Thermoclostridium stercorarium subsp. stercorarium DSM 8532: one gene and its partner. The protein of the gene in region 2 interacts with the protein of the main gene of each other region in a pairwise test. Links are inferred from orthologs where the notes say so. Each region holds a gene or a part of one and is shown on either strand. Other genes may lie near its edges.

The links.
Region 1: the proteins of tpiA (region 2) and pepT interact in binary tests that used the Escherichia coli proteins (3 or more experiments, as listed by UniProt). The link is inferred for Thermoclostridium stercorarium subsp. stercorarium DSM 8532 from one-to-one orthologs.

Annotation. Positions count from the first base shown.
Region 1 is NC_020134.1:378,673-393,542, forward strand. The notes cover bases 5,221-8,092. They hold pepT (peptidase T), read left to right. Parts: upstream 5,221-5,980; coding sequence 5,981-7,204; downstream 7,205-8,092. Other genes in these bases: CST_RS01635 (V-type ATP synthase subunit D), read left to right, coding at 5,221-5,631; CST_RS13455 (hypothetical protein), read left to right, coding at 5,775-5,918; CST_RS01645 (HAD family hydrolase), read left to right, coding at 7,263-7,919; CST_RS01650 (hypothetical protein), read left to right, coding at 8,065-8,092. In the rest of the region: CST_RS01610 (V-type ATP synthase subunit E), read left to right, coding at 1-386; CST_RS01615 (V-type ATP synthase subunit C), read left to right, coding at 410-1,417; CST_RS01620 (V-type ATP synthase subunit F), read left to right, coding at 1,410-1,727; CST_RS01625 (V-type ATP synthase subunit A), read left to right, coding at 1,763-3,535; CST_RS01630 (V-type ATP synthase subunit B), read left to right, coding at 3,535-4,914; more of CST_RS01635, read left to right, coding at 4,954-5,220; more of CST_RS01650, read left to right, coding at 8,093-8,712; CST_RS01660 (protein-glutamine gamma-glutamyltransferase), read left to right, coding at 9,389-10,162; CST_RS13460 (hypothetical protein), read left to right, coding at 10,208-10,360; putative sporulation protein YtxC, read left to right, coding at 10,364-11,212; CST_RS01670 (PucR family transcriptional regulator), read left to right, coding at 11,355-12,437; cell division ATP-binding protein FtsE, read left to right, coding at 12,480-13,166; permease-like cell division protein FtsX, read left to right, coding at 13,156-14,058; CST_RS01685 (murein hydrolase activator EnvC family protein), read left to right, coding at 14,165-14,870. UniProt on the Escherichia coli protein: Cleaves the N-terminal amino acid of tripeptides.
Region 2 is NC_020134.1:2,247,032-2,262,029, forward strand. What follows is about bases 6,731-9,730. They hold tpiA (triose-phosphate isomerase), read right to left. Parts: upstream 8,606-9,730; coding sequence 7,856-8,605; downstream 6,731-7,855. Other genes in these bases: gpmI (2,3-bisphosphoglycerate-independent phosphoglycerate mutase), read right to left, coding at 6,731-7,781; CST_RS09725 (phosphoglycerate kinase), read right to left, coding at 8,602-9,730. In the rest of the region: CST_RS09675 (hypothetical protein), read right to left, coding at 1-971; CST_RS09680 (ribonuclease HII), read right to left, coding at 968-1,738; ribosome biogenesis GTPase YlqF, read right to left, coding at 1,695-2,600; rplS (50S ribosomal protein L19), read right to left, coding at 2,701-3,051; CST_RS09695 (DUF3048 domain-containing protein), read right to left, coding at 3,414-4,610; CST_RS09705 (DUF1292 domain-containing protein), read right to left, coding at 5,212-5,580; Holliday junction resolvase RuvX, read right to left, coding at 5,654-6,076; more of gpmI, read right to left, coding at 6,141-6,730; more of CST_RS09725, read right to left, coding at 9,731-9,804; gap (type I glyceraldehyde-3-phosphate dehydrogenase), read right to left, coding at 9,936-10,946; CST_RS09735 (TrmH family RNA methyltransferase), read right to left, coding at 11,108-11,905; CST_RS09740 (sulfotransferase family protein), read right to left, coding at 11,940-13,058; holA (DNA polymerase III subunit delta), read right to left, coding at 13,135-14,121; CST_RS09755 (DUF2264 domain-containing protein), read right to left, coding at 14,351-14,998. UniProt on the Escherichia coli protein: Involved in the gluconeogenesis. Catalyzes stereospecifically the conversion of dihydroxyacetone phosphate (DHAP) to D-glyceraldehyde-3-phosphate (G3P).

The DNA of each region.
Region 1 (14,870 bases), 1.9 Mb from region 2 along the record:
GCAAGGAGGTCCTGAGGACAAAACAGGATTTGGTGGAAGAGGCGTTCAGGAAGGCTATGGACAGGTTATGCGGAATTTCCGACCGTGATTACCAGAATTTGCTTGTGAACATGATTGTTGAAGCGGCAAAAGGCGAAGACGGGGAAATTTTACTGTCGGAAGCGGATAAAAAAAGAATTGACAAGGATTTTGTAAAGAACATAAACAGAAAGATAAAAGACTGCGGAAAGGAAGGAAAACTGGTATTAGCAGAGGACAGCATCAGAACTGCCGGAGGTTTTGTTTTAAGGTATAAGGACATGGAAATAAACAATACCTTCGAAGTATTGTTTGAAATGTTGAAACCCAGGCTTGAAAATGACGTGGTAAAAATTCTTTTTTCCTAAGGTTTTAAAAAACGAGGGATACAATGATAAGAGTTAATCAGGATGATTATGCATATGCCGCAGGACGAATACGGGCGAGAGAAATAAAACTCCTGGACAAAAGCAGGTTTGACAGAATGCTTGAATCTCCGGACGCAGAGGAAGCATATAAGGTATTGGCCGAAGCCGAATACGGCATGGGCAGTGAAAGCACAAAGAACGTGCTGGAATTTGATGCCCTTTTGGCTGATGAGATGAGGAAAACCTATGCCTTTTTGTCCGAAATAGCGCCGGATAAAGAGGTTATAAAGGCCTTTAAAAGGAGATATGATTTCTTCAATGTGAAGGTCCTTTTAAAGGCCGAACTGTCAAACCAGGAGATACCGCCCATTCTTGTTGAAACAGGAACATATTCGGCGGCCGAAATAGTGAGGATTATCCGGGAGCGGGATTATGACGCGCTTTTTCCGGTTATGCGGGAGGCAATTGCCGAGGTTTATGACGTTTTTTCAAGAACCCGGGATCCGCAGGCAATAGATTTAATACTTGATAAGGCTTTATACCGCCGGTTCTATGAGGATTTAAAAAGCATTGAAAATGATTTTGTGAAAGAGCTCGCCGATGTTATTGCAGATACTACGAATATAAAAATGTTCGCAAGGGCACGTGTCCTTAACAGACAGATCACTTTTATCAGGAATATTCTCATTGACGGCGGAAAAATTGACAAATCCGTATATTTCAGCAACAGCGAGAAATCTGTCGGCGAATTCATTAATGAAATCGCCGGAACAGGTATCGGCGCCGAAATGCTGAAAAGTGTGAAAGTTAGCGAAAAAGGAAATATCCAGGCTTTGGAGAAAGCTCTGGATGATTATATTATGAAATATATACAGAGGGCAAAGATGGTTACAATTGGGATTGAACCCCTTATTGCGTTTCTTTTTGCAAAGGAGACCGAAATTAAAAATGTACGGATTATATTAACCGGAAAAATTAATAAATTGCCCAATGATTTGATTCGTGAAAGGTTGCGTTTGATTTATGTATAAAATAGGTGTAATAGGAGAAAAGGATGCGGTATTGGGTTTTAAATCCCTGGGTTTTTCTGTTTTCCCGGTTGAAAACAGAGAACAGGCCGTTGAAACTTTGATTAAACTGGCAGAGGAGAATTACGCCGTAATTTATATAACCGAACAGACGGCTGCCAAAATCACTGACAGGATAAATCAGTACAGGGAACGTCGCTTCCCGGCGGTTATTCCAATTCCCGGCATTCAGGGCAGTCTGGGTATTGGAATGCAGGGTGTGAAAAAATGCGTTGAAAAGGCTGTCGGGGCTGACATTCTTTTTAACGAATAAAGCCGCATTTATGCACTGAAAGAGAGGGATATGGATTGAGCCAGGGAAGAATAGTTAAGGTAGCGGGTCCGCTGGTAATTGCAGAGGGCATGAAAGACGCCAATATGTTCGACGTTGTTCGCGTAAGCGATTATGAGCTTATTGGCGAAATACTTGAAATACATGGCGACAGAGCGTCTATACAGGTCTATGAGGAAACTTCGGGGTTAGGACCGGGAGGCAGGGTTGTATCCACCGGCGAACCTTTAAGCGTTGAGCTTGGTCCCGGGCTTCTGGAAAATATATATGACGGTATTCAAAGACCATTGGAAGTCATGCGTAGGCAGGTGGGACCCAACATAACCAGGGGTATTAACATTAATGCTCTGGACCGCAGTAAAAAGTGGGGGTTCAAACCTGTCAAAGCCAAAGGTGACAAAGTGGTAGCCGGAGATATTATAGGTACCGTTCAGGAAAACGAAGTTTTTGAGCACCGAATTATGGTACCTTTCGGGATAGAGGGCACGATTGAGGATATTAAAGAGGGAGAGTTTACGGTAGAGGATATTGTGGCCACCGTGCGGACAAAAGACGGTGAACTGAAGCCGGTAAAAATGATGCAGAAATGGCCTGTACGTAAGCAAAGGCCTTATAAGGAAAAACTGGCGCCTGATGAGCCCATGATTACGGGGCAAAGGACAATAGACACATTGTTTCCCATTGCCAAAGGCGGGGTTGCGGCAATTCCCGGTCCCTTCGGAAGCGGAAAGACCGTTGTGCAGCACCAGCTTGCCAAGTGGGCAGATGCCGATTTGGTTGTTTATATAGGATGCGGCGAACGCGGTAACGAAATGACTGATGTTTTAATGGAATTTCCTGAGCTTAAGGATCCAAAAACAGGCCATCCGCTGATGAAAAGAACGGTACTGATTGCAAATACGTCCGATATGCCTGTTGCGGCTCGTGAGGCTTCAATTTACACAGGGATAACAATTGCCGAATATTTCAGGGACATGGGATATTCTGTGGCTTTAATGGCCGATTCGACGTCAAGATGGGCAGAGGCGTTAAGAGAAATGTCGGGCCGTCTTGAAGAAATGCCCGGCGAAGAAGGATATCCTGCGTACCTTGCGTCAAGGCTTGCCCAGTTCTATGAACGGGCGGGCAAGGTTGTTACTCTCGGAAGCGACAGGCGTACCGGTTCGGTGTCTGTAATCGGTGCGGTTTCGCCACCCGGCGGGGACTTGTCCGAGCCTGTAACCCAGGCCACCCTCCGTATTGTAAAGGTGTTCTGGGGGCTTGACGCAAATCTCGCATATAAACGGCATTTCCCGGCCATCAACTGGCTTATAAGTTACTCTCTTTATACCGATCGCCTGGAAAGCTGGTATGAGAAAAACATATCAAAGGATTTCAACAAATACCGTGCCGAGGTTATGAAAATTCTTCAGGAAGAGGCCGAACTGGAAGAAATTGTCCGGCTTGTCGGTATTGACGCCCTATCGCCAAAGGACAGGGTGACACTGGAGGCGGCCCGTTCAATACGCGAAGATTATCTGCATCAGAATGCTTTCCATGAAACGGATACGTATTCCACTCTTAATAAACAGTACAGAATGCTGAAGCTGATTTTGACATATTACCACATGTCCCTTGAAGCAGTGGGCAAAGGTGTGGAACTGAAGAAGCTGTTCAGCCTTCCTGTTGTGGAAAAAATCGGCCGCGCAAAATATATCGGTGAAGACAGGGTGGATGAAGAATTCACGAGAATTGAAAACGAACTGGCTGAACAAATGAGTGCACTGATGGCAAAGGAAGGTGAACAATGATGCTTAGGGAATACCGTTCGATATATGAAGTGGCAGGGCCTTTAATGCTTGTGCAGGGCGTTGAAGGCGTTACTTATAATGAACTTGGGGAGATAGAGCTGGCGAACGGCGAAATACGCCGCTGCAAGGTCCTTGAAGTTGACGGAACCAATGCACTGGTTCAGCTTTTTGAAAACGCTGTCGGAATAAACCTTTCAAGCAGTAAGGTGCGTTTTCTCGGCCGTGGACTTGAGCTTCCTGTTTCGATGGATATGCTCGGCCGTGTTTTCGACGGCCTTGGCAGGCCGATTGACGGCGGCCCTGAAATAATACCCGAAAAAAGGCTTGATATAAACGGTACACCGATTAATCCTGCAGCGCGTGACTACCCGTCGGAATTTATTCAGACCGGTATTTCTGCGATAGACGGGCTGAATACTCTTGTACGTGGACAGAAACTGCCCATTTTCTCGGGTTCGGGTCTTCCCCATGCCCAACTGGCCGCCCAGATAGCCCGGCAGGCAAAGGTACTGGGAACAGACAGCAAATTTGCCGTTGTATTCTGTGCCGTTGGTATCACTTTTGAAGAAGCCGATTTCTTTATTAATGATTTCAAGAAAACAGGGGCCATTGAACGGGCAGTGCTTTTCATGAACCTGGCCAATGACCCTGCCGTTGAGCGTATTGCAACGCCGAGAATGGCTCTGACCGCGGCTGAATACCTTGCTTTTGAAAAGGACATGCATGTTCTTGTAATTATTACCGATATAACAAACTACGCTGACGCACTTCGTGAGGTTTCGGCCGCGCGCAAGGAAGTGCCGGGAAGGCGCGGATATCCCGGTTACTTATATACCGACCTTGCCACGCTGTATGAGCGTGCGGGAAGAAAGAAAGGTTACAACGGCAGTATTACATTGATTCCCATTCTCACTATGCCCGAGGATGACAAAACACACCCGATACCCGACCTTACCGGTTATATCACGGAAGGGCAGATAATTCTGAGCCGTGAACTGTATAAGAAAGGAATAACTCCGCCTATTGACGTGTTGCCCTCCTTGTCAAGACTTAAGGATAAGGGTATAGGCGCAGGAAAAACCCGTGAGGATCATGCAAGCACAATGAATCAGTTGTTTGCTGCATATGCCCGCGGTAAAGAGGCCAAGGAACTGGCCACCATTCTGGGTGATGCAGCGCTCACCGATGTTGACAGGCTGTATGCCAAATTTGCTGATGAATTTGAAGCGCAGTATGTATCACAGGGGTTTGACACCGAAAGGGATATTGAGACCACACTGAATATTGGTTGGAAATTGCTGTCGATACTTCCGGTAAGCGAGCTTAAACGTATTGATCAGAAATATATTGACAAGTATCTGCCCCGCGGCGATAAATGATTTGGAATTATAAATACAGTCATCAAGGAGATTATTCTCATGGCCAGAATGAATGTAAATCCCACAAGAATGGTGTTAACCGGGTTGAAAAGAAGGCTTCAGATGGCCAAAAGAGGCCATAAGCTGCTGAAGGACAAACGGGACGAACTGATGAAAAAGTTCCTGGAAATAGTGCGCGAGAATAAAGCACTGCGCGAAGAAGTTGAAGAAAAGCTGATGCTGGTTCACTCCCGGTTTGTCATGGCAAGAGCGGTGATGGGCTCTGAAATAGTTGAGGAAGCCTTGATGTTTCCGAAAATTGAGGTAAACCTTAATGCTTCCACGCGGAATATTATGAGCGTGGATGTGCCTGTGCTGGAGTTTACTGCCGAAATCGGCAGCGAAGGGGATATTTACCCTTACGGTTTGGCAAATACAACCGCTGAGCTGGATGAGGCAATTTCAACGTTGTCGGAACTGACTCCTAAATTGTTGAAACTTGCCGAAATTGAAAAGTCTGCCCAGCTTCTTGCGGACGAAATAGAGAAAACCCGCCGCCGTGTAAACGCTCTTGAATATGTGCTGATACCGAACCTGGAAGAGACGATAAAATATATTGTGATGAAGCTGGATGAAAATGAACGCTCAAATCTCACGCGTCTTATGAAGGTTAAGGACATGATGCTTGAACAGGCTCATGGCTACGGTAAGAGAATGCAGGGCGGCGAAGGGCCTTAGCCGGGCGTTGCAGGCAGTTCCCGTCTGGTATGGAAAGGTGCCGAAAATATACTCTGCGCGTAAAAAGCGGTATTTAAAACGATTTAAGTGGGAATACCGCTTTTTTTATATGCGGATTTTTCATCTGCTGCCTTTAGGTTTTTATGGCTGATTGTAAATACTTTTGCTTCGATGTTGCACAAATAACGGTAAAAATCTACCTGAAAGGCCTTTTCAGTACAAAGGGCCGTAAAAGACAAAACCAGATAGAAGTACAGACCGTTGTTGAACTGTATTATGAAGTTTGATAATATCGTACTGACAGAGTGGCTTGACACCCTGAAACGAAAAATCACGGGAGGTTTGGCGAATGGATGCTTTGGTGGAAAGGTTTTTAAAATATGTTTCTTTTGACACGCAGTCTGACGAAAACTCCGATACCTGTCCCAGTACCCAAAAGCAGTATGAGTTCGGGAAATACCTGGTGGAAGAGCTGCGCCAGATAGGTCTTAAGGATGCGGAAATCGATCGGAACGGGTACGTATACGCAACTCTGAATGGAAATACCGAAAAAAAAGTGCCGGTGATAGGTTTTATTGCCCATATGGATACAAGCCCTGACATGACGGGGGCAAATGTTAAACCACGTATTATTGAGAATTATGACGGCGGTGACATAGTGCTGAACAGTGAAAAGAATATTGTTCTGTCGGTGGAGCGATTCCCGAACATGCTCACCGTAAAGGGGCATGATATTATTGTTACTGACGGAACAACCCTTCTTGGTGCCGACGATAAGGCCGGAATTGCCGAAATAGTAACTGCTGCTGAATACCTGATAAAACATCCTGAAATTAAGCACGGTACAATAAAAATTGCCTTTACCCCTGATGAAGAGATAGGCAGGGGAGTGGATCATTTTGATGTGAAAAAGTTCGGCGCGGAATTTGCCTATACCGTTGACGGCGGTATTGAAGGCCAGATTGAGTATGAAAACTTTAATGCGGCATATGCAAAGATCACCGTGAACGGAGTAAATGTGCATCCGGGAAGTGCAAAAAACAGGATGAAAAATTCAATCCTCATAGCAATGGAGCTGAATTCCATGCTTCCCGCCGCCGAAACGCCGTCTCATACCGAAGGCTATGAAGGTTTCTTCCATCTGAACAATATCGAGGGTGACGTTGAAAAAACTTCATTGTATTATATTATCCGGGATCACGACATGAAAAGGTTCAGCGAAAGGAAGAAACTAATCGGGGAAATTGTGGACTTTATTAATTATAAATACGGTGAGGGTACGGTTGTTCTTGAAATGAAGGATCAGTATTACAACATGAAGGAAAAGATAGAACCCGTTATGCATGTTGTGGATTTGGCCAAAAAGGCAATGGAGCAATCCGGGGTTAAGCCGGTTGTAACTCCAATCAGGGGCGGTACAGACGGAGCAAGGCTTTCGTATATGGGCATCCCAACACCGAATATTTTTACAGGCGGACAGAATTATCACGGCAAGTTCGAATTTGTATCGGTTAATTCGATGAAGAAGGCCGTTGAAGTGATTATCAGAATAGCGGAACTTGCGGCAAAATGAATACTTATAGTCTATAGAAAGGTTTTTATGGTATCCTGAAAGGGTTGGGACGTTTCAGATGCTGAAAGCGGTTATTTTTGACATGGACGGTGTCCTGATTGACAGCGAGCCGATACATTTCAGTATTGACAAAAAGCTGCTGAGCAGTCTTGGCCTGAATGTTGATGAAAGATTTCTCAGCCGGTATGTGGGAGTGTCAAATCCCGAGATGCTTGCCGATGTAAAGAAAAGATTTAACCTTGATTACAGCATAGAGAAACTGTTGAATATAAAAAACAAATTACTGCTTGAGACGCTGGATGAAGCACCGCTTCGGCCGATTGACGGCGTAAAAGAACTGGTTTGTGACCTGGTTTCGCATGGTGTACTATTGGCAGTTGCCTCTTCATCGCCGAGGGCATTTATAGAGGCAGTCATAAAGAAGCTTGATATGCAGAAATATTTCCAGGTTGTCGTCAGCGGCGAGGAACTGGAAAAAAGCAAGCCTGAACCCGATATTTTTTTAAGAGCCGCGGATTTATTGGGAGCAGAGCCCGGAGAATGTGTTGTAATAGAGGACTCATCACCGGGAGTTGAGGCGGCATACAGGGCGGGCATCAGGTGTATCGGATTTGTCAACCCGAATTCAGGCAGCCAGGACCTGTCGAAAGCCTTTGTTACAGTGGACGATATGCGAAAACTGAATTACGAATATATATGCAGTATCTGCACATGACTTTTAAACACTGCCGGCATACTGCAGAATAATGGTTCCGGGAGAGGATTGATTTGAAAACATTCAGTTATTTTTTTTTTGTGCCGTTTTAATGTCATGTTTTTTTCTTGCGTCGTGTTTTTCTGATGAGCCGGCAGGAAAAGAAGTGAGTATTGACGGTAATGAAATAACTGAACGGGAATTGGATGCCGTGCCTTCGGAAAACGGCTATTATGACCGTGAAAAAATTGTTGTTGCCGGTTATGCCGATCTTACCAATGACGGAATAAACGAGAAAATTGTGCTGGATTTGTCGGCGGCCGAAGAAACACAGGAGATTATTCTCAAAATCATGAACGCAGACGGTAAAACCATCTGGAAGGAATCGGCAGGCATACCCCATGCCGGATGGAATTCGGTTTATCTGTGTACCGTTGACGGCAGAAATCTCCTGTTAAGGTATAATCCATATATGAACCAGGGCTGGGGAAGCTATTCCTATGAGCTGTTTTCAATTGACAGCGACGGTACGGAAAGTACAGTTGACAAGGGTGAGGTATCTTTCGATATAACAGGCCGGACGGGTGAATTTGACATAGAGGAAATGGCGTCCTTCTATAATAAAATCAATGAGTACCTGGACAAAAGCATATTATTGCTTAGCACGGAACAGGGAGAACCGGAGTACAGTACCGAAAGCCGGATAGTAACCAGGAGAGAAGACTTTCCCTGGCTATACGGCGCAGGTATAGAATTTGACGAAAATGATTCGATTAAAGACAAGCTGCTGAAATATAGAGAAAACATGAAATGATCTGTACAAGAATCAGCTTAACTTTTTTCCTTTGTTCCCTTTGACAGGGTTTTCAGCCTGGTTTTGCATCGATTTTTAACTTGCCCAGCATGTCATAAGCTTTGTCCACATTGAAATCATCATAGAAATCCCTGAAAAAGTTAAGTATTTCTGAAACTTTCATCCAGTTGTTCAGATAGTTTTTTTTTCGGGCAGGTAAGACACGATTTTCTTGGTTTCAACACCCGGCTCAAAACCGCCGATACGTATTTTGCCTGCGGTTGGGGGAAGAAGATTGTTACATATCTTTATAAATGTCGTCTTACCGCTGCCATTTGGTCCCAGAAGGCCTACAATTCTGCCTTTTGGGATACTCAGTGTCACCGAATCAACGGCTTTGACCGGGCCAAAGTATTTGGACAGATTTTCGCATTCGAGGATGTTATGCATTGTCAGCACCTCCCTCCATTTTTGCAATTATAAACGCAATTTCCTTTTCAAAAATCCCAGGCGTTTCATGTTTGAAGGAATTCCTGGATAAGCTCATAAGCCGGTTTTTCTTTAACTTTCTGAACCATATTTACATCCTCCGTTACCAACCTCATCAATTTTCTTTTCAAAGTTTAAACATCCTGCATTACCATTTTGACACCTTGTACATATGATGAAGTAAGGCATTATGTAAAGGTGGGATTACATGATTTTAATAGGAAGAAACATTGTCACTGAAGACAGGCTGACGGCCATGTTCGGACAGGATGAGACAAAATATCAGATAGCGGATATGATGCTTAAGGCGGGTACTGTTTTTACATACAAAGATGAGCAGCTTTTTGACTTTGAGGTTAAAACCAGGAAAGAGATAGTAAGAGCTTCTGAACGGCTTAACAACAGCTTCTTTTCCTTCAGGCTTTTCAAGGACTCAGTATGCAACAAACGATACTGGGACAGGACGGAAGAAGGAGGTTTCCGCCTGAAAAAAAACGTCAGCGCATATGACGCAGTAAGAGACATTCTCAGGAACAGCAGATTGTATGGGACGGAATGCGCAACCGCGATCGTAATAGTATTTTATCTTGCACTGACTGAAGTTTTACCGAGGGAGTTGTTCGACAGGCTGTTCCCGGACATATATCTTATGGACTGGAAATACCTGGACAAGGATCTGGGAGTCCGGAACTACCGCGGGGTCAAAGATGCAATACCCGGAGACTGCCTGTATTTTAAAAATCCCGATGTTAATCCCGATACTCCTGAATGGCAGGGCGAAAATGTAATAAAACTTTTGAACGGTTATTATTATGGACACGGTATTGGCATAAAAACAGCTGATGGAATTATACGGGATTTGAACAGAAACAGGATAACCGGATCCGAACGGTCTGCCTATCTTGCAGATTTGATAGTAAAGCCGGATTTTAAGTATCTTGGCGAGCAATTGTTGTTCTGGCACCTAAGGCCTCAGGAATGAATAGTATATAAAAGCTGGCTTTGTTAAGCCTGCCTGAAACAATTTTTGAGACAGGTAATTAAAAAGGGTGAAGTTATGAATGTTTATGTCGTAAAAATAACAACAATGTCAAAATATCTCTTAACATTATTTACATATGCGCCGAAAGTATACGCACTTTCAGACCTTCATATACTACACCTGAGAAAGGAAGTGTGAAATATGCAGCCTGTCCGTATTACAGCAGGTGACGGAGCCGGTGAACTTTTGAATTTTTTGCAAAAGGAACTTGTTGAAACAAGTAACGACGGCGAATTATTCAAAGTAAACCATGAGGAGGAAAACGGCCTCATAGCCGTAGAATGCACCTGCAAAGGTAAGTTTTCCGGTGATAAGACTTTTGTCGAACATTTGTCCCAGGTTCTGGCGGAATATTTAATAACCGCATATGACGATATGTTGTTAAAACGTATAGCCAAAAAGAATTATGGGTATTTAAAACCCGATGAACGCAGGGAAATTATTAATATAGCGCAGAAAAAAATAAGGGATGGAAGTCAGAATTTGTTTGACACAATTTTGAAAATAAGGAGAAAAAATCTGGTTACAAGGAAACTTGCCGATTTTCTGAACCAGAATGATCATATAATTCTTGAGGGATTTGTAACATTCAGGATGCAGGAATATGTCAAAGAGCTTGAGGAAGTAATGGATTGGGCAGTAAGGCAATATTTGATTGAAAAGGAATATCAGGAATTTATAAAGCTTTTGACATGTTTCGTGCAGATGCAGAAACCAAAATTCAGGTGTGTTCATATAATTGCGGAAAAAGATTCCGGATTTTCTTTATATGACGAAAACATGGAAAGAATATCGGATCAGTATTTACTGGAACTGGCGGGGGAACAGGCTGACGGAATAATAAAAGAGGAGGATCTTTTAATAAGTTTCCTTATTTCTGCCGCTCCAAGACAAATAATTATGCACAATATATCCGAAATCAGAAATAAAGAGCTCATAGACACGATAATGCAGGTTTTTTCAGGCAGGGTAACGGCATTTAATGATTGAGGGGGTTGACAATTTCCGTTTTTTATTTATCTTCAAAACCTTGTAAATCAAAAAATGTTTGTTGTATAATGTATAGGTGAAAATGCACAAAAATGTCTCATTCCTTTGGATATTTTGGAAGGGACGGAATGGGGGTATTTTTTTGTCGGCTAAGATTTTTCAGTCTCTTGTCTATCGCGTAAAGGAGATACTTGGTTGCGACGTGGACATAACCGACACCAACGGTACAGTTTTTGCCAGTACAAGAAGGAATGCGGTAGGGGAATGCAACGAAGAGGTAATGGAATTTATTGAATCGAATGAACAGTACGCCGAGACCGAAAATGCCGCTTTCATGAAGGTCGGTGAAAGCAAGGGCAATCTGGATTTTATTGCTGTAGTTTACGGTAATTTGCAGGACCGTAAAAAGGCGATGGAACTTATTTGTCTTTCGATAGAGAATGCAAGGCTGTACTATGAGGAAAAATTCGACAAGAATAATTTTATAAAAAATGTGGTTCTGGGCAACATTTTACCCGGCGATATTTCCCTTAGGGCAAAAGAGCTGAGAGTTAAGGACGATGTGCGAAGAATAGTGTATTCAATTCATACTGAGAAATCCAAGGATATTCATGCATATAACATAATACAAAGCCTTTTTCCGAACGATTCAAAGGATTTCGTCGTGCTTCTCGACGATCAGAACACCGTATTGGTAAAGGAATTGAAGGAAAAGGAAACCGAAGAGGATATTTACCGCAAGGCGAGGATTATAATAGATACGCTGAATACTGAGCTGATGGTTAAAGCATCGGTGGGAATAGGCTCAGAGGTTACCAGGCTCCGTGATATTTCCCGTTCCTATAAGGATGCCCAGACTGCGCTCGCGATAGGCAAGATTTTTGAGACCGACAAGGACATAATAGATTACAATCATTTGGGGATTGGCCGCTTAATTTATCAGCTTCCTACAACTCTTTGCAAACTGTTCCTGAATGAAGTTTTTAAGGACAATGTTTATGAACAGATAGATCAGGAAACAATGATCACAATTAAGAAGTTTTTTGAAAACAGCCTTAATGTCAGCGAAACTTCAAGACAGCTGTTTGTACATAGGAATACCCTTGTTTACAGGCTGGACAAGATTCAGAAGCTTACAGGCATGGATTTGCGCAAGTTTGAAGACGCCATGCTGTTTAAGGTGGCCATGATGGTCAAGAGGTATCTTGATGAAACAAGCAAATAAGATACGGGAAATTGAAAATTCATTAACAAAGGATGAAGGAAATTGATTGAATTTAGAAATGTTACCAAAATCTATCCTAATGGTTGTGTCGGGCTGCAAAATGCAACGTTCAAGATAGAAAAAGGTGAGTTTGTCTTTGTAGTGGGGCCGAGCGGATCTGGAAAATCAACATTGCTTAAACTGATGCTCCGCGAGGAAGTACCCACCGAAGGTGAAGTCTATGTTAACGAATTTAGCATACATGACATGCCGAGAAGGGAAGTGCCGTACTTAAGAAGGGGATTAGGAGTGGTTTTCCAGGACTTCAGGCTTCTTCCCAACAAAACCGTTTATGAAAATGTCGCCTTTGCAATGCAGGTAGTGGAGGCTTCCCCGAAGGAAATACGCAGACAGGTGCCTGTCGCCCTTGCGCTTGTCGGATTGAGCAAAAAAGCAAAAGCATTTCCGGACGAGCTTTCTGGAGGGGAACAGCAAAGGGTAGCTGTAGCGAGGGCTATTGTAAATAACCCGTCCGTTCTGATCGCGGACGAGCCGACAGGTAACCTGGATCCTGAGACAAGCTGGGAAATCATGAATTTGCTTGATGAGATTAATCAGCGGGGAACAACGGTTATTGTGGCAACCCATGAGAAAAGCATAGTGGATCATATGAAAAAAAGAGTTTTTAACCTCGAACGCGGAAGAATTATCAGGGACGTGCAGGAAGGGAATTATACAAATGAAGATTAGAACAATGAAATACATGGTAAAGGAAGGTTTTGCAAATACATACAGAAACCTGTTAATGTCGCTTGCGTCGGTGTCAACCGTAATTGCTTCGCTTATAATATTCGGAATATTTCTTATGCTTATTATAAACTTTTCATATAACATTAACCGTCTCAAAGCGCAGATGGAGATAGTTGTTTTTCTCAAACCCGATGCTACCGAGTTTGAAGCCTCAAATGTGGAGTTAAAGATTAAAAACGACGAGCGTGTTTTGACCTATACGAAAATAACAAAAGAGCAGGCATATGCCCAGCTTATTAATATATATCTTGAAGATTCGGACATTCTTGATGGGCTCACCCCTGATTTTTTAAGCGAGTCTTTCAGAATACACCTTAAAAATGTGGAAGAGAGCGCCGCATTTACGGAAGAAATAAGCAAACTGGACGGCGTGGAAGATGTAAATTACCCTTATGAATCGCTGAAGAAGCTCAGCACGGTTCTGAACTGGATTAATGCCGGCAGTATGGTTGTGCTTACGCTGCTTTTGATTGTATCGGTGTCAATCATAGCAAATACAATAAAACTTACGGTTTATGCAAGGCGTAAGGAAATTGAAATAATGAAATATATTGGAGCAAGCGACTGGTTTATCCGCTGGCCGTTTATCATAGAGGGTATAATTATCGGTTTTACCGGTGCACTTATAGCTTTTATACTGACAAGCTATCTTTATAATTCGGTTGAATCCTTTGTGAATTCCCATGCGGTGGAATATGGGATCAGCGACTTGATTAAAATTGTTTCATTGGGGAACGTTGGCGGTCAGATTTTCGTAATTTACGCGATTATAGGAGTAGTGATGGGGAGCATAGGAAGTGTAATTTCGGTAAGAAGACACTTGAATGTTTAATGCCTGTTTATGTATAATTTAACTGAAATGATTTTTTCCCTCATGCGAAGTAAAAGCTGACCGAACAGAATAAACCACAGATAAATAACAGTGCAGGAGGACAAAAATGAGGCATGATAAACATGTAAAATTTACAACGGGGATAAAATGCACGGGGTATATAGTGATTGTGCTTTCATTGGCAGTTGTAATGATGTTCAGTTCTTTTGCCGACGACATTTCACAGTACCAGAAACAGTTAAATGCCAAAAAATCTGATTTATCCTATTACAAAAAGCAAATCCAGAAAATAAGCGAAGATATAAACTGGAAACAGTATAAACGCAATCAGATAATAAAAGAGCTTGAAGAATTGGGTCTTAAACAGTCCGAAATTGAGCAGAAAATTCAGCTTCTCGAATCGGCCATTGATTCCCTTAATGAGGCGATTGCGATAAAAGAGGCCGAACTGGCGCAGCAGGAAGATTTATTAAAAGAGCGTCTGCGTGTTATGTACAAGCGTTCCAGTACGGTATGGAAACTTGATGAGCTTTTAAAGAGTAGTGACTGGAATGAGTTCTTTATACGCGTAAAACTTATGAACCAGATCGGCGAATACGACAGAATGCTTTTAAACAACATCAGGGAGAAAAAGAATGAACTTGAGGAACTGAAACAAATGAGGCAGGATGAGATTGACAACTGTGTGGAAGAAGCAAGACGCTATGCCCAGCGGATAAAAGAGCTTGAAATCTCCAGATCTTCGCTGGAAGCGTCAATTAAAAAGGATATAGAAAGTAAGGAAGAGTACGAGAGAAAGGAAGCATTACTGG
Region 2 (14,998 bases):
TCTTTTTTCAGTTCCTTAAACAACTGCTCCGCCTTAGGCAACGCAACTTTTTCGGTTACTTCCGCTGTTTCGGCGAATTTTCTTTCGGCTGAAAGCCCAGGCTTCTGTGCTGCTCTTTCCCGGAACGGCTGGGCTTTTACGAGGGAATTTTCTATCACCGACTTTATTCTTTCGCCAAACTCGGAAAGTTTTTCATCGCCTGATTTTTCAAGGATTTTTATTAGATTTTCCAGTTCCTCGGAAAAGCGAAACTCTCCCTGATCCAGTTCTTTTATAATTTCGCGGAAATGCTCATTGTCTTCCATTTCGTTAAGAATTAAAAACACCGCATGTCTTGGCTCATTGACAGGCGTATTTTTCACTAAATTTATTGCCTTTTCTATAATTCCGGTATCAGGTTCACTTCCCATGTCAACAATTGCCTTAAATATTTCAACAGTCAGCCTGTTCACCGGCATATTCACCGATTTCAGGAATTCTGCCGGTTTTCCCGCTTTTTCGTTTGCCTTTTCGTCGGAAACATTTGCGCCTGTTATATTTGTCTGAGTCCTTACCTCTGTCTCTTTTATCTCCTTTAAGTCTTTCACCGGTACATTTGTGGCCAGCTTTGCTTTTTCAGTGACTTCATGCTGATATACACTGATTTCCACTCTGACAGCAGGTTCTGCCCCTTCTGCCGTTATTTCGCCGTTGTTAACCTGATAATGCTCCACTTCGGCTGCCGTTAATCTTCCCTGCTGCCTTTCTATTACTTTGAGTTTTATTAAATCTCCAGGGTTATATTTTACGCCGGAGTCGACCTGAGCGGTTATTTTACTTCCGTCAAGCAGCTGCATTAACAAAAAATTCCCGTCAACGGCAATAACACGCCCTTCAAAAATTTCTCCCGCCACAAGCCTGCTCAGAAGATTCTGTAAATCGGTATTCTGAAGCATATTCTGGAATACTAAATCAGGAATTCTCAAACTCATCCCACCAATCCATGAGTAAAGCTTTTTCTGTGTATCGGACACAAGCCGTATTTCCTTATGGCTTCCATATGTTCTTCAGTCCCGTACCCCTTATGCCTGTCAAATCCATACTGAGGATACAGTTTGTGCGCCTCTTCCATCCACCTGTCCCTGGTCACTTTTGCAATGATTGATGCAGCCGCAACAGAAATACTAAGGCTGTCGCCTTTCTTCAGCGAAAGCTGAGATATTTGCAGCGGAAGTTCCATTGCGTCAATAATAAGGTAATCGGGTGTTTTTTTCATATTCGAAACGGCCTGCATCATAGCCTTCTTTGTGGCATTGTAAATGTTAATTTCATCTATTTCCTCGGGCATAACCATTCCTATGCCATAGTCAACAGCTTCTTCAATTATTATATCAAAAAGCCTGTCCCTCATGGACGGAGTAAGTTTTTTTGAATCGTTCAGATGTTCTATGAAACAGTTTTCGGGCAGAACCACGCATCCTGCCACCACAGGCCCTGCCAGAGGCCCTCTGCCCGCCTCGTCTATGCCTCCGATATGTACAAACCCTTGTTTACGCGCATGAATTTCAAACTCCGACATTTTAAGAAGTCTTCTTTTTTCTTCCCTGAGTCTGACCAGCCTTTTTGAAAAAGTATCGGCCAGTTTTGCCACAGAAATGCCATAATCGGGTATAATGTCGCAAAGCCACGACACCGCCTCCTCAAGCGGCATCGTCTCAGCCTTCTGCCTTATTTCGGCCAGTGTCATTTTTTTGTCCATCGTTCTCACTCCTTTCATCAGGAGTTTCCAGCGTAATTCTGCCTATTTTCGCTCCTCTGAACTCATCAAGGATTATATTGCTGATCCTGTAATAATCCACTTCGCCGCCTGATACAAGGCAGCCCCTTTTTCTTCCCGCCTCTTCGAGAAGAACATGTCCTGCTTTTCCTTCCAGAGTATCAAACTTATACCTGTTTTTCAACTCAGTAGGATACATTTTGGCCAACAGTTCAAGTAAATTCGAGGCAAGGGTTGTAATATCCAGTATCTCGTCACGGATTGCACCGGTAAATGCAAGGTACAGCCCGGTTTTGGGATCGTCAAACTTAGGCCACAGTATTCCCGGGGTGTCAAGAAGCTGTATTTCAGGATTGATCCGAACCCATTGCTTGTTTCTTGTGACTCCGGGCCTGTCACCGGTGGCAGCGGCTGCCTTTCCGGCTATTTTATTTATCAGAGCCGATTTGCCCACATTGGGAATACCAACAATCATTGTCCTTATAGGCCTTTGAATCCGTCCCTTTTCCGCCACTTTCCTCAATTTCGGCTCCATCATTTTTTTCAGTTGCACAACAAGAGCAGGTATTCCTTCTCCCGTTAAAGCGTTTATGCAAACAGTATCAATACCGTTTTGGTTAAAATATTCCACCCACCGCTCGGTTTTCCGGGGATCGGCAAGATCGCTTTTGTTAAGCGCTATTACTCTTGGCTTGTTTTTTGTCAGTTTGTCAATTTCGGGATTTTGGCTGCTCCTTGGTATTCTTGCATCCAGTAGTTCAATTACCACATCGATCAGTTTCAGGTTTTCAGCCAGCATCCTCCTTGTTTTGGCCATATGTCCGGGAAACCACTGTATATTCATACCTTCCACCATAATCAAGTCCAGTATAGGATTTATTATGCGCAAATTTTCTCATAATAAGAAAGAGGACTTTTGTCCTCTTTCTCGCAGTAACTAACTATTATTTTTTCCCAAGCTCTTCTTTTACTTTTGCCGCTTTACCTACTCTTTCGCGGAGGTAGTAAAGCTTAGCCCTTCTTACCCTACCTCTTCTGATAATTTCAATGCTTTCCACATTCGGTGAATGGATTGGGAACACCCTTTCAACACCTATTCCGAATGATACTCTTCTTACAACGATAGCGCGGCTGATACCGCTTCCGTGAATCCCGATAATGGTTCCTTCAAACGCCTGTAATCTCTCACGGGATCCTTCCTTAACCTTAACGCTTACTTTTACAAAATCTCCCACTCTGACATCAGGAATGTCTTTCTTCATGTATTCCTTTTCGAGTTCGCGAATAATATCCATATCTACTCCTCCATTCCTGGACGTTCTTGCCGGGATATATCACTCGTCCGACAGCGGACCGCCCGTATTCACAGTTTAGCATTATAACACAGGAATCAAAGCGTGTAAATACCAATTTTTTAACCCCTGGCAACCGCGGTGTGGCATGTTTTTGTATAGCTGAATTACGCTCAGTGTTCAGAAAAGCCGAATTTACTTTCTCAAAGAAAGGTTCTTCAGAATAAACCTTTCCGGTACATTATAATTATTGTTTCAATACGGTTGGGTTATCCGTTGTTTTACCAGTGCCTTGACAATACATTACATACAATTGTCTTTCCCAGATGGGAAAATAATATAAGAAAAGGAATAAGGTGTATATCCTATCTTATGCGTACGTCGGCATTCGGGGGGACTATCTGTATCCATGTATTGCCGGGATTTATTGTAATTTCCTTATTGTTTGCATCAAGATACCTGGTTTGGGAATCGCGGGAACTTTTCACCCACGTGATATCCTGCTTTACGCCGTTGCTTATATAATATCCTTTACCGCTGCCCGTTGTGTACAACTCCTGCCTTCCGTATCTGTCGCCTTCTATTGTCTCATTTTTTACAAACAAAATTATAATATTCTTCACCCGAATAACTTCATTCGTATTCCTGTCTGTCTGGAACTCACCAAGGCGGGTTCTTTTATAGTTTCCTGCTTCTTCATCGTAGTAATACCCGCACGAACTGCTCACGCTGTACTTTATAAATACTTCCTTCGCACTTTCGCCGTTTTTGTACGTCATGTCTTCGGTGTTATAGGTAAACGGGAATTTTTTGTCTGTTGTCAGGGAATATCCGGATTTTTTCAGGAAATTGTCAATTCTTTCCCTACTGGTATATGAATCATGGTAATTGGACTTGTCATCGGTAAGATCCCAGAAAACTCCGGATGCATCGGACATGACTCCGTCAATATTGTCAATGTCAAACAACTGCAAATCACGGTATGCATAATCACTCCACCCTATATGGGTGTAAATCGCATCATACTCCATCGCATAATCAAGAAAATAATGCCTTGCACTTCTCACCGGCCCGATATAATCGGGAAGGTTATTCCAGAACAACGCCATATATCTTGTATCACCGTATTCCACAAGGGCTTCGTAGACAACCTGCGCCGTGCCAAGCCCACCCTGAGGAAGTACGGCATCAGTCTCATTATCAATCATAACCGCAATCGGCCTTGTCCCAGCCTTGGGGAAATTAAAATCAATCGCCTTCTTAACAGGTGTTGGGGAAGGCGTTGGCGTTATGTTATTTTTGTCTTCGGTCTTATCTCCGATTTCATATTCGTTCTCATCATTCCCTGCAGGTTCCAAATCTTCGGTTTCCTCTGGTGTTGGCTCGGGTGTAATTTCGGTGTCGACTATGGCCGTATCCAGCCCATTGCTGCGCTTAGCCGACTGAGCAATAAGGAAAGTTGTTGCAGTACTTATTACAAACAGCAGAACGCTCATTATAATTACACCTTTTTTACTTGAAGTAATATTCCTGATAATATCCCTGATATTGATTTTACTCATAAATAACCCCCAAAAATAAAATGACAGAGCCACCGTCTCTATCATCCATTATAACCTATGAATTCCGAAGGTCAACCTTATATCACAAAGACAATTTATAGCAATAGTTTTCTACCGGAACAACGTCCAAAAAACGTTCAATTGTTGTTTCAGGCACAAAGGCTCAGACCTCGTATGAAACTGTAATAAAAAGAGAATCATAACTGTTTTTATTAATAAAATCGTAAACTCATCCAATCACCAAATTTGAAAAAGATCCAAATGAGGACATCAGGACAAAACAAATATTTTTTATGCTATGGCTGATGGGAATGTGCGTTTTTACCTGAAGGGTGTAAACCCTGATATTATAAAAGCCGCCAGGGAAGCAATGTTTAATAGATTTGGGTGGAAAAACAGCAGTCAGGCGGTTATAAAGGGTATATTTTACATTCCAGGCCGCCGCTTAAGGGCGATGAAACGCTATAAAACGCAACGGGAACGGCGGTAGTATAAAAGTATAAAAGTATAAAAGTATAAAAGTATAAAAAAACTGTCAGACAGAGTTTTTACTTGCATACTCTCTCTGACAGTTTTATAAATCCGGTACTAACTTTCAAATTTACTCGTCTTCGTCCTCGTCTTCTTCTTCCCCTTCCATCAGTTCCTTCTGGAAGGCTTCAAACACTTTCTGTTGTACCTCTTCGTCTTCTTCGGCAATCAGGTAATACTCGTCCGCATCATCGTCAAATTCCAGTCTCATGATGACAATTTCGGCTTCGTCGTCCTCGTCATCATCTTCCAGTGTCTGCAGTACGGCGTATTCCTGATCGTCGACCTTAACGGTTGCCAGAAACTCCACTTTCAGAGTTTCCCCGTTTTCACCAGTTAATTCAATAATATTATCCAGATCGTCGTAATCATAGTCCAAATCCAGGTCATGATCATGATCATGCGGGTGGTCGCATCCGTTGCATTTGTTGTCCTGCATACAAAAACCTCCTTAACTTTATTCAGTCTTTCCGACTGTTTAATATTTTTACCGCCACAAAGTGGCAGAATTCTTAAAACCTCTTCCTGGCATCCATATAGCTCTGCAATATTATGGAGGCCGCTATCTGATCAATTTTTCCTTTGTGTCTTCTGCTGTTGATCCCCATCTCAAGCAATACCTGTCTCGACTGTGCAGTGGAAAGTCTTTCATCCCACGGGATCACGCTCACACCGGGCATATACTCTTTCAGCTTCTCAATAAACCTCTGCGTCCTGATTCCCCGTTCGCCAACCGTACCGTTCATGTTCTCGGGGAACCCGACGACAATGGTGTCGCAGCCGTAATACTCGGTAAGCTGTTTAATCCTTTCAAGGGGTTTTTTCCATTCTCCCTTCCAGTGAATGGTTTCAACGGCCTGAGCAGTAATCCCCAGAGGATCGCTTACCGCGACACCTATTCTTGCATCACCAAAGTCTATACCCAGTATTCGCATAAATCCTCCCGTCTATACAACGAATGCTTCCCACCTTGTCGTTTTATAATATTATAAATTTTGGTTATTTGTCAATCACAATCATACTTTCTTCCCAAATATCCGGAGCTTCAAATCCCAGAAGGTTTACAGCAGTCGCTGCAATATTGGCGAGCCCGAAATTGCCCTTTTTAAGCGTGTATCTGTCCCTATTGAAATTATCATAAAGGATAAACGGCACCCTGTTGAGTGTATGGCTGGTTTTTGCCTTTACCTGCCCGTTTTCGTCCAGTTTCGGTTTTCCGCTTTTATCAAGTTCAAACATCTCGTCAGCATTGCCGTGGTCTGCGGTAATAATCGCCATTCCGCCAAGTTCATCCACACAGTCCATGATCCGCTTAAGGCACAAATCAACGGTTTCCACTGCAATTCTGGCTGCGTGGAAATTTCCTGTATGGCCTACCATATCTCCGTTCGGGAAATTAACCCTTGCGAAACGGTATTTTCCCGTACGCAGCTCTTCAATGAGCCTGTCAGTGATTTCGGCGGCTTTCATCCACGGACGCTGCTCAAAAGGCACAATATCCGACGGAATCTCTATATATGTTTCAAGCTTTTCGTCAAACTTTCCGCTTCTGTTTCCGTTCCAGAAATAGGTAACATGCCCGTATTTCTGGGTCTCCGAAATGGCCAGCTGCGTCACTCCTGATTTGCACAGGTATTCGCCCATTGTGTTTTTGATCTCCGGCGGCGGAACCAGGTATCTTTTAGGGATATGAAGATCCCCGTCATATTCCAGCATTCCCGCATATACAACCTTCGGATACCTTTTTCTGTCAAACTTTGTGAAATTCTCTTCCTCAAAAGCCCGGCTTATTTCTATCGCCCTGTCACCACGGAAGTTATAGAAAATGACACTGTCATTGTCGTTTATTGTCCCTACCGGTTCACCATTCTCGGCTATTACAAACGGAGGCAGATCCTGGTCTATCGCGTGGGTTTCGGAACGAAGAGTTTCAATTGCCTCCCTTGCTGAAGCAAAATATCTGCCTTCGCCGAGCACATGGGTTTTCCAGCCCAGTTCAACCATTCCCCAGTTGGCCTCATATCTGTCCATGGTAATTTTCATACGGCCGCCGCCGCTGGCAATTTTTACGTCAAAGTCATCCGACCTTATTTCTGAAAGGAAGGCCTCAAAAGGATCAACATACTCGAGAGCCGACGTTTCCCCAACATCTCTGCCATCTAAAAGTATATGAACCCTTACCCTTTTTATTCCTTCCTTTTTAGCCTGCACTATCAGGGCCTTCAGGTGATCAATGTGGGAGTGGACGTTTCCGTCACTGAACAAGCCAATGAAGTGCAGTGTCGAATTGTGTTTCAATACATTTTCCACAATTTCGCGCCAAGCCTTGCCTTCATATAATTTACCCGTTGCAATTGCTTCATTAACAAGTTTTGCACCCTGGCTGTATATTTGTCCTGCACCTATTGCGTTGTGCCCGACTTCGGAATTGCCCATGTCTTCGTCGGTCGGGAGTCCTACCGCCGTACCATGGGCTTTTATAAGGGTATTGGGATATTTTTTGAACAGCATGTCAAGGTTCGGAGTATATGCATGGTAAATGGCATTTCCCTCGGTTACCTCGGACATGCCAATTCCGTCCATGACCACTATAACGACAGGACCTTTGTAGCCGTTAAAATTATTAAGCTTTTTCAGCATATTTCAAACCTCCAGGTTCATTTTGGTTTTACGAAAAAACCCTCCGGGTTATCCGGAGGGCCGGAATTATTATTTCATGCCTTGTTATAATTGACTATCGCAACATACTCATCAAGTTTCAGGCTGGCTCCCCCTATCAAACCACCGTCGATGTTCGGCATGTCAAAGAGCTCTTTCGCATTCGAGGCTTTAACGCTTCCGCCGTAAAGTATTCTGACACTTTCAGCCGTCTCCTCATCATAAAGCTCCTTAACCAGTTCACGAATTACATAGCATGCTTCTTCCGCCTGCTGAGCCGTTGCGGTTTTACCGGTGCCAATGGCCCAAATGGGTTCGTAAGCTATAACAAGTTTTGATACCTGCTCTTTTGTAAGGCCAAGCAGTGCAATCTTTATCTGATATCGGATATGCTCTTTTGTAACTCCCTGCTCTCTTTGGGTAAGGCTTTCACCACAGCATATAATCGGAGTCATGCCTGCATTCAGTATTGCGTGGGCTTTTTTGTTTACTGTCTCATCGGTCTCGGCGAAGTACTCCCTGCGCTCTGAATGTCCGATAATAACGTACTGAACTCCCAGTTCTTTAAGCATACTGCAGGATACTTCGCCTGTGTACGCACCGCTGTCCTCCCAGTGTACGTTCTGTGCTCCGACTTTAATGTTTGTACCCTTGCAGGTTTCAACCACCGCAGGAATGGCCACGTATGGCACCGCTACAACTACTTCGGTTTCGGCATCCTTAACTTTATCTTTCAGATTCTGTATGAATTCCACCGCTTCATTCGGTGTTTTATTCATTTTCCAGTTACCTGCCGCCATTTTCATTCTTTTTTTTTGTCCATCAGGCAGGCAATGCCGGGTAATTCTTTACCTTCAAGGAATTCCAGTGAAGCACCGCCACCTGTGGATATATGGGTAATCTTATCCGCGAAACCAAGCTGTTCAATGGCTGCTGCAGAATCTCCGCCTCCGACTATTGATATTGCGCCTGACTCGGCAACTGCTTCGGCAATTTTCTTCGTTCCCCTTGCAAAATTCGGGAATTCAAAAACTCCCATCGGACCGTTCCATACAATTGTCTTGGCTTTTTTAATTTCTTCACTGAACAGCTTAATGGTTGATTCACCGATATCCAGACCCATCCATCCGTCGGGTATTTCATTTGAAGCTACTTCCTTGTACTCGGTATCAGCGCTGAATTCCTTACCTACAACGTTACTTATGGGGAGAAGCAGTTTAACACCTTTCTTTTCTGCCTTTTCTATAAGCCCTTTGGCAAAATCCAGCTTGTCGTCCTCACAAATGGAATTTCCTATGCTGTATCCCTTAGCCTTAAGGAAGGTATATGCCATTCCTCCGCCGATAATCAGCGTATCAACCTTGTCAAGCAGATTTTCAATAACGGTAATTTTGTCTGAAACCTTGGCACCGCCCAGAATTGCAACAAACGGCCTTTCAGGATTGGTCAGTGCCTTGCCCATGATATCCACTTCTTTTTTAATCAGGAAACCTGATACTGCGGGCAGATAGTCGGCCAGTCCGGCGGTGGAAGCATGTGCACGGTGAGCAGTACCGAAAGCGTCGTTTACAAATATATCCGCCATTGAAGCCAGTTCCTTTGCAAAAGCCGGATCATTCTTGGTTTCTTCCTTATGGAAACGCACATTTTCAAGCAACAAAACCTGGCCTTCCTTCAGTTCCTTAGCCTTGGTTTTCGCGTCCTCGCCGACGACATCCTTTGCAAGGATAACTTCCTGCCCCAGAAGTTCGCTGAGCCTTACTGCTACCGGTTTCATACTGTATTTGGGTTCAAAGCCTTCCTTAGGACGACCGAGGTGAGATACCAGTATTGTTTTTGCACCATGGTCAATCAGATACTTAATGGTCGGCAGCGCGGCGACAATACGCTTGTCATCGGTAATACGACCTTCACTGTCCAGCGGCACGTTGAAATCCACTCTTACAATAACCCTTTTCCCTTTAACGTCAATATCCTCTATGCTCATTTTATTGTACATGCCCATTGTTCTCCCTCTCCTTTATCAAAGTATTACACCACTTGCTATCTCGGCTGAATAATTATATTTATCCGCTGTTCCTTAATTTAAACAGGCATCCTGAGAAGGATGCCTGATGCAAAAACAAGCCTTCTTTATTATTCAGCGTCAACCTTCGCCATGTGGGTAATGAGGTCGACCACCTTGTTCGAATAACCCCATTCGTTGTCGTACCATGCAACAACCTTTACAAAGTGTTCATTCAGTGAAATTCCTGCCTTAGCGTCGAAGATTGAAGTTCTGGAATCACCAATGAAATCGGATGATACAACTTCGTCTTCGGTGTATCCGAGAATACCTTTCAATTCGTTTTCAGAAGCTTCCTTCATAGCCTGGCAGATTTCTTCGTAGGTAGCAGGCTTCTCAAGGCGGCAGGTTAAGTCAACAACTGAAACGTCCGCAACAGGTACACGGAATGCCATACCGGTGAGTTTTCCGTTCAGTTCGGGAATAACCTTGCCAACTGCCTTAGCAGCACCTGTTGAAGAAGGAATGATATTAAAGCTTGCAGCTCTTCCGCCTCTCCAGTCTCTCTTTGAAGGACCGTCAACTGTCTTCTGAGTAGCGGTTATAGCATGTACGGTTGTCATTAACCCTTCCACAATACCAAACTTGTCATTCAGAACCTTTGCAATAGGTGCAAGGCAGTTTGTTGTACATGAAGCATTGGAAACTATATTCATATCCTTTGTGTATTTATCATGGTTTACACCCATAACAAACATAGGAGCATCCTTTGAAGGAGCGGTAATAACAACTTTCTTAGCGCCACCCTTGAAATGCCCTGCTGCTTTGTCCATTGTCGTGAACACACCGGTGGATTCAACGATATATTCTGCGCCACAGCTCTTCCAGTCAATTTCTTCGGGATTCATTGCCGCGAATACGGTAATCTCCTTACCGTTTACAACCAGTTTTCCGTCCTTGTCGCTGATTTCCCCGTCGAAATGCCCATGTACGGTATCATATCTCAGCATGTACTTCATGTACTCAAGATCAATAAAAGGATCGTTTATTCCTACAACTTCAATATCAGGTCTTTGCATAGCTGCTCTGAAAACCAGGCGTCCGATTCTACCAAAACCGTTAATACCAATTTTAATTGCCATATTATCTCCTCCTGAATATATAAATATATATATTTTTGACCATTACGGGCCATCGTTAACAAAATAACAATCAATAAATTATTCTATATTACTTTTTCCCATTTTTCAAGTATATTCAGGTAAAAATTTGACAATATGCCGATAATCTTCTTCAGCAATTTTTACAACCCTGCTGCCTGCTGTCTGTTGCTTTCGTACATCAGTATCGAAGCCGCGACTGCAGCATTCAGGGATTCCGCCCCCCCAGGCATCGGGATTTTTACAAATTCGTCCGATTTCTCATGAAATATTTCCGAAATACCATTCCCCTCGTTACCCACCACTATAAAAAAATTGCCCGTCAAATCCACGCCCTGACACGGTCTGGCGTTTTCAAGCCTTGAAGATATAACCCGTATTGATTTTTCCCTGGATAAGGCGAAAATATCCTCAGGCTTTACATTTTCCAGTACCGGAATATAAAAAATTGAGCCCATCGTGGAACGCAAAACCTTTCCGTTATAAAGATCAACCGTTCCTTCTGTCGCCACAACGGCATCGAACCCCAGCGCATGGGCGGTTCTTATCATTGTCCCTGCATTGCCCGGATCCTGAATTGAATCCAGAACCAAACCCCTGAAACCTTCCTTAAAAATTGTCTTTAATTCTGTTTCGGGCATTCGTACAACCGCAAGAACTCCTTGAGGAGTATCTGTCTCAGCCATTTGCATGAACAGCTCATGGGGTATCTCGTAAAGCCGTACTTCCGGGCCCAGCCTTTCCACGAGCTCATTTCTGTCCTCCATGGCAGTGTCCGACGAGAAAAAAACATGCTCAATTACCGCTCCGGAGTTGACCGCTTCATGAAGAAATCTGTATCCTTCTGTCACGAACTTGCGCAGTTTCCTGCGGTATTTCTTATCCTTAAGCAATATAACTTCCTTAACCGCTTTGTTCTGTCTGCTTGTAATAAACTGCATACCAAACCTTTCCACCTGTTTTTTAATGCAAGCCTTACGACAATGTTTTGGGATACCCAAATTCCTTGAAAGCAAAATCATAACGCTGGGCAACCTTCTGCATTATCTTCGGATCCAATGTGTATTTGTTCGGCCTGTAACCTTTCTGGGATTCAATATATTTCTCAATCCGCGGTCTGGCCTTTTCAAACCCTTCGAGCCCCAGCTTTTCATATATCATCTCAATGCTGCCCAAAGGATCCTTTACCACGTCTTCATAACGTACTTCCACAAGATTTCCCTCAGGTATCAGATGCCTTTCCTCGAAGAATTTTTTATACATATTTACATAAATGTCCATCTGAACTTCATCGGCCTCCTCGTCGGGTATGGGCTTCTGAAGTTCGAAAACAGGGAAAAATTTTTCATAAAGCCTTTTTGTCGAAACATATACCTTATACGGATTCCTGTATATATGAATAAACTTTGCGTTGGGGAACAGCTCAAGAAGTTCCTTCACCCTGCTTGTGTTTGTGGGGCTTTTCAGCAAAAGCCTCTTTCCCTTTTGCTGGTATGTGACTTTCTTAAGTAAAAACAGATATTTTTTCTTCCATTCCCTGATTTCATCTTCGGTCATATCCCTAAAATACGCATATTTTTGGTATTTGGCATGATTTCTCGGAAAGAAACACAAATGGTAGTTGGAAAGGGTAGACATATTGGCAATCGCAAATTCCTCTTCCTGCGAGGATACCGTATCCAGCGGAACATTGTCCATATGCCTGTTTTTGGGAAGTACCCTGCTTAAAAGCCAGTCGAGGGCCTTATAGCAGGTAAGGAACATATTCGGAGCAAAACAGTGGATGGCATTGGTTACGGCAAACTGTTCATCCTGAGACAGCATATTGACCAGATAAGTTGTTCCGCTGCGCCAGTGTCCGAGAACAAAAACGGGATCCTTTTCTATTCTCGTGTTCTTCACCTTAATGTCAAAAAGCAGTTTTTCTATAAGGCGTACCGGTGTCAGTAGAATTATAACAACAGTAATATATATGAATTTGGGCAGACTCTTCCAGTATATCGGCTTATCCCTGTTCTGCCACAAAAGTTTTATCCAGTTTGTCAAAGTACATCCAAGCAGAAACTGGATGGACAGATCCCTTATGTATCCCATAACACAGCGCTCCTTCGCAATCAAAACTTAATTGTAACCATAAGTTCTGGTTATACACATTTATAATATTACCAGATTAGCTGATCTCCATCAATAAAAGCTCAATGGCAAGCCTTCCGTCAATCTGTCCGGTTTTCACGGCCAGATCTGTTTCGGCGCACTTATACGCCAGGCGTTTCAGAACGTCAGCCGAAAAATTCGCAGCCTGTTTCCTGGTTTTATCAATGAAATAAGGCATAATACCCAGCAGCTTCGCCATTTCGGGCGGAGGCACCCTTTTTTGTTCCAGCCTTTTCATTTTCAAAAGAATGAATAACTGTCTCCCTATCATCGCCATAATCAATGGGACGGGTTCTTTAAGCTCAATCAGTTCGTCCATGATTTTAAGGGCATCGGACATTCTCCGCTGAGACATGGCATCAATTAGGTCGAAAACTTTGGCCTTTGAGCTACGTGAAACAATATCGGTTATAACGTCGCGGGTTACCTGCGTCTTTTCGCCCATGTAACATACGATTTTTTCAATTTCATGATATATCAGCGTCATATCGGGATCAAGAAGATTAACCAGAAATGCCGCGTCATTGGCACTGATCTTTTTGTTATACGACGCAAAAACTTTAACCACCCATTTGGCCAGAGCGTCTGCCTTCTGCCACTCACACTCAACAACCATAGCGTATTTTTTCAGCGACTTATAAAGCGAGGTCCTTTTATCCGGCTCGGTATGGGTGAAAATTAGGCATATATAGTCAGGGAGAGAGCTGAAAAAATCATCATACCGCTGCTGGCTTTCACCCGTTTTAAAAAGGCTGCTTTCCTTAACCACTACCACACGCCTGTCCGAAAAAGCCGGAAAAACCGAAACCGCATCCTCAATCTGCTTAAATGTCACTTTTTCTTCAAAAACATTACAGTTAAAGGATCTTACGTTTTCAGGCAGCAGTATCCTTATTATTTCATTAATGTAATATTTAACCAGAAACTGTTCAGGTCCGGTAAAAAAATACAATTTTCCAATGTTTCTTTCCTTAAGCTGTTTTTTAAGTTCGTTCATGCTCATTTTTTATCCCTGTCAGGCAGATTTTATACTTTATTATAACAGAATTGTATGCATAATTGTAGACAGCACAGGTTTATTGCCGCAAAAATGCGACGCTTTATTCGCCGTCATAAAAATGCCCGTATGTCGCAGGAGTGCGACCGACTTCAGGGAAAACAATCAGTTAACATGCAAAAAACAGGCCTGAACATGGGGTCAGGCCTGTTTAAACCCACTCACCGGACCTATTTCATGCATCAATCGCGTGATCTGCCGGCATATCCTCTCCTGACCATATTTTCTGTGAAGTCCATTTCTGCGGCGGAGCCTGCCAGAACTCATTTTCAGGTCTTAACCCCAGGGGCAGGAATGCGGTAGTGCAAAGATAAAGACTTCCGGTTGAAATATAAGGTTCCGCAAGCCCGGGCTGATGGCCGCACACACCGATTCTCAGCCATCCTTCACTGTCATAATTCTCACTGCTTTCAAGCGTGTTCTTTATAACCGCTGTCAACGCGCAGCGAACCTGAGCCGGTGATATGCGTTCGGGCAGTTTTTCGATAAGCGCCATTTGAGCAAGCAGGTGAAACGCACCGCACCTGTAGGTTATTGATCTGCCGACGGCCGGGTATGTTCCTTCCGGCGAAATAAGCATTTCCTGAATTGCAGCATATCTCTGCGCCCGTTCCATAATTGTCTTCTGCAGTTCCATGCCGTAATCACCGTAGGAACCGCCAAGAGTATTAACAACGTCTATTAACATCGGATGGATTACAAAGCTGTTATAATAATCCCAATGAAAGTACGGCCCGTCTCCGTATACCCCGTCGCCCTTGTACCATTGTTCATGCTGGAATATTGCGTAATCCACCCGTACTTTGTCAAATTCCTCTCCCAT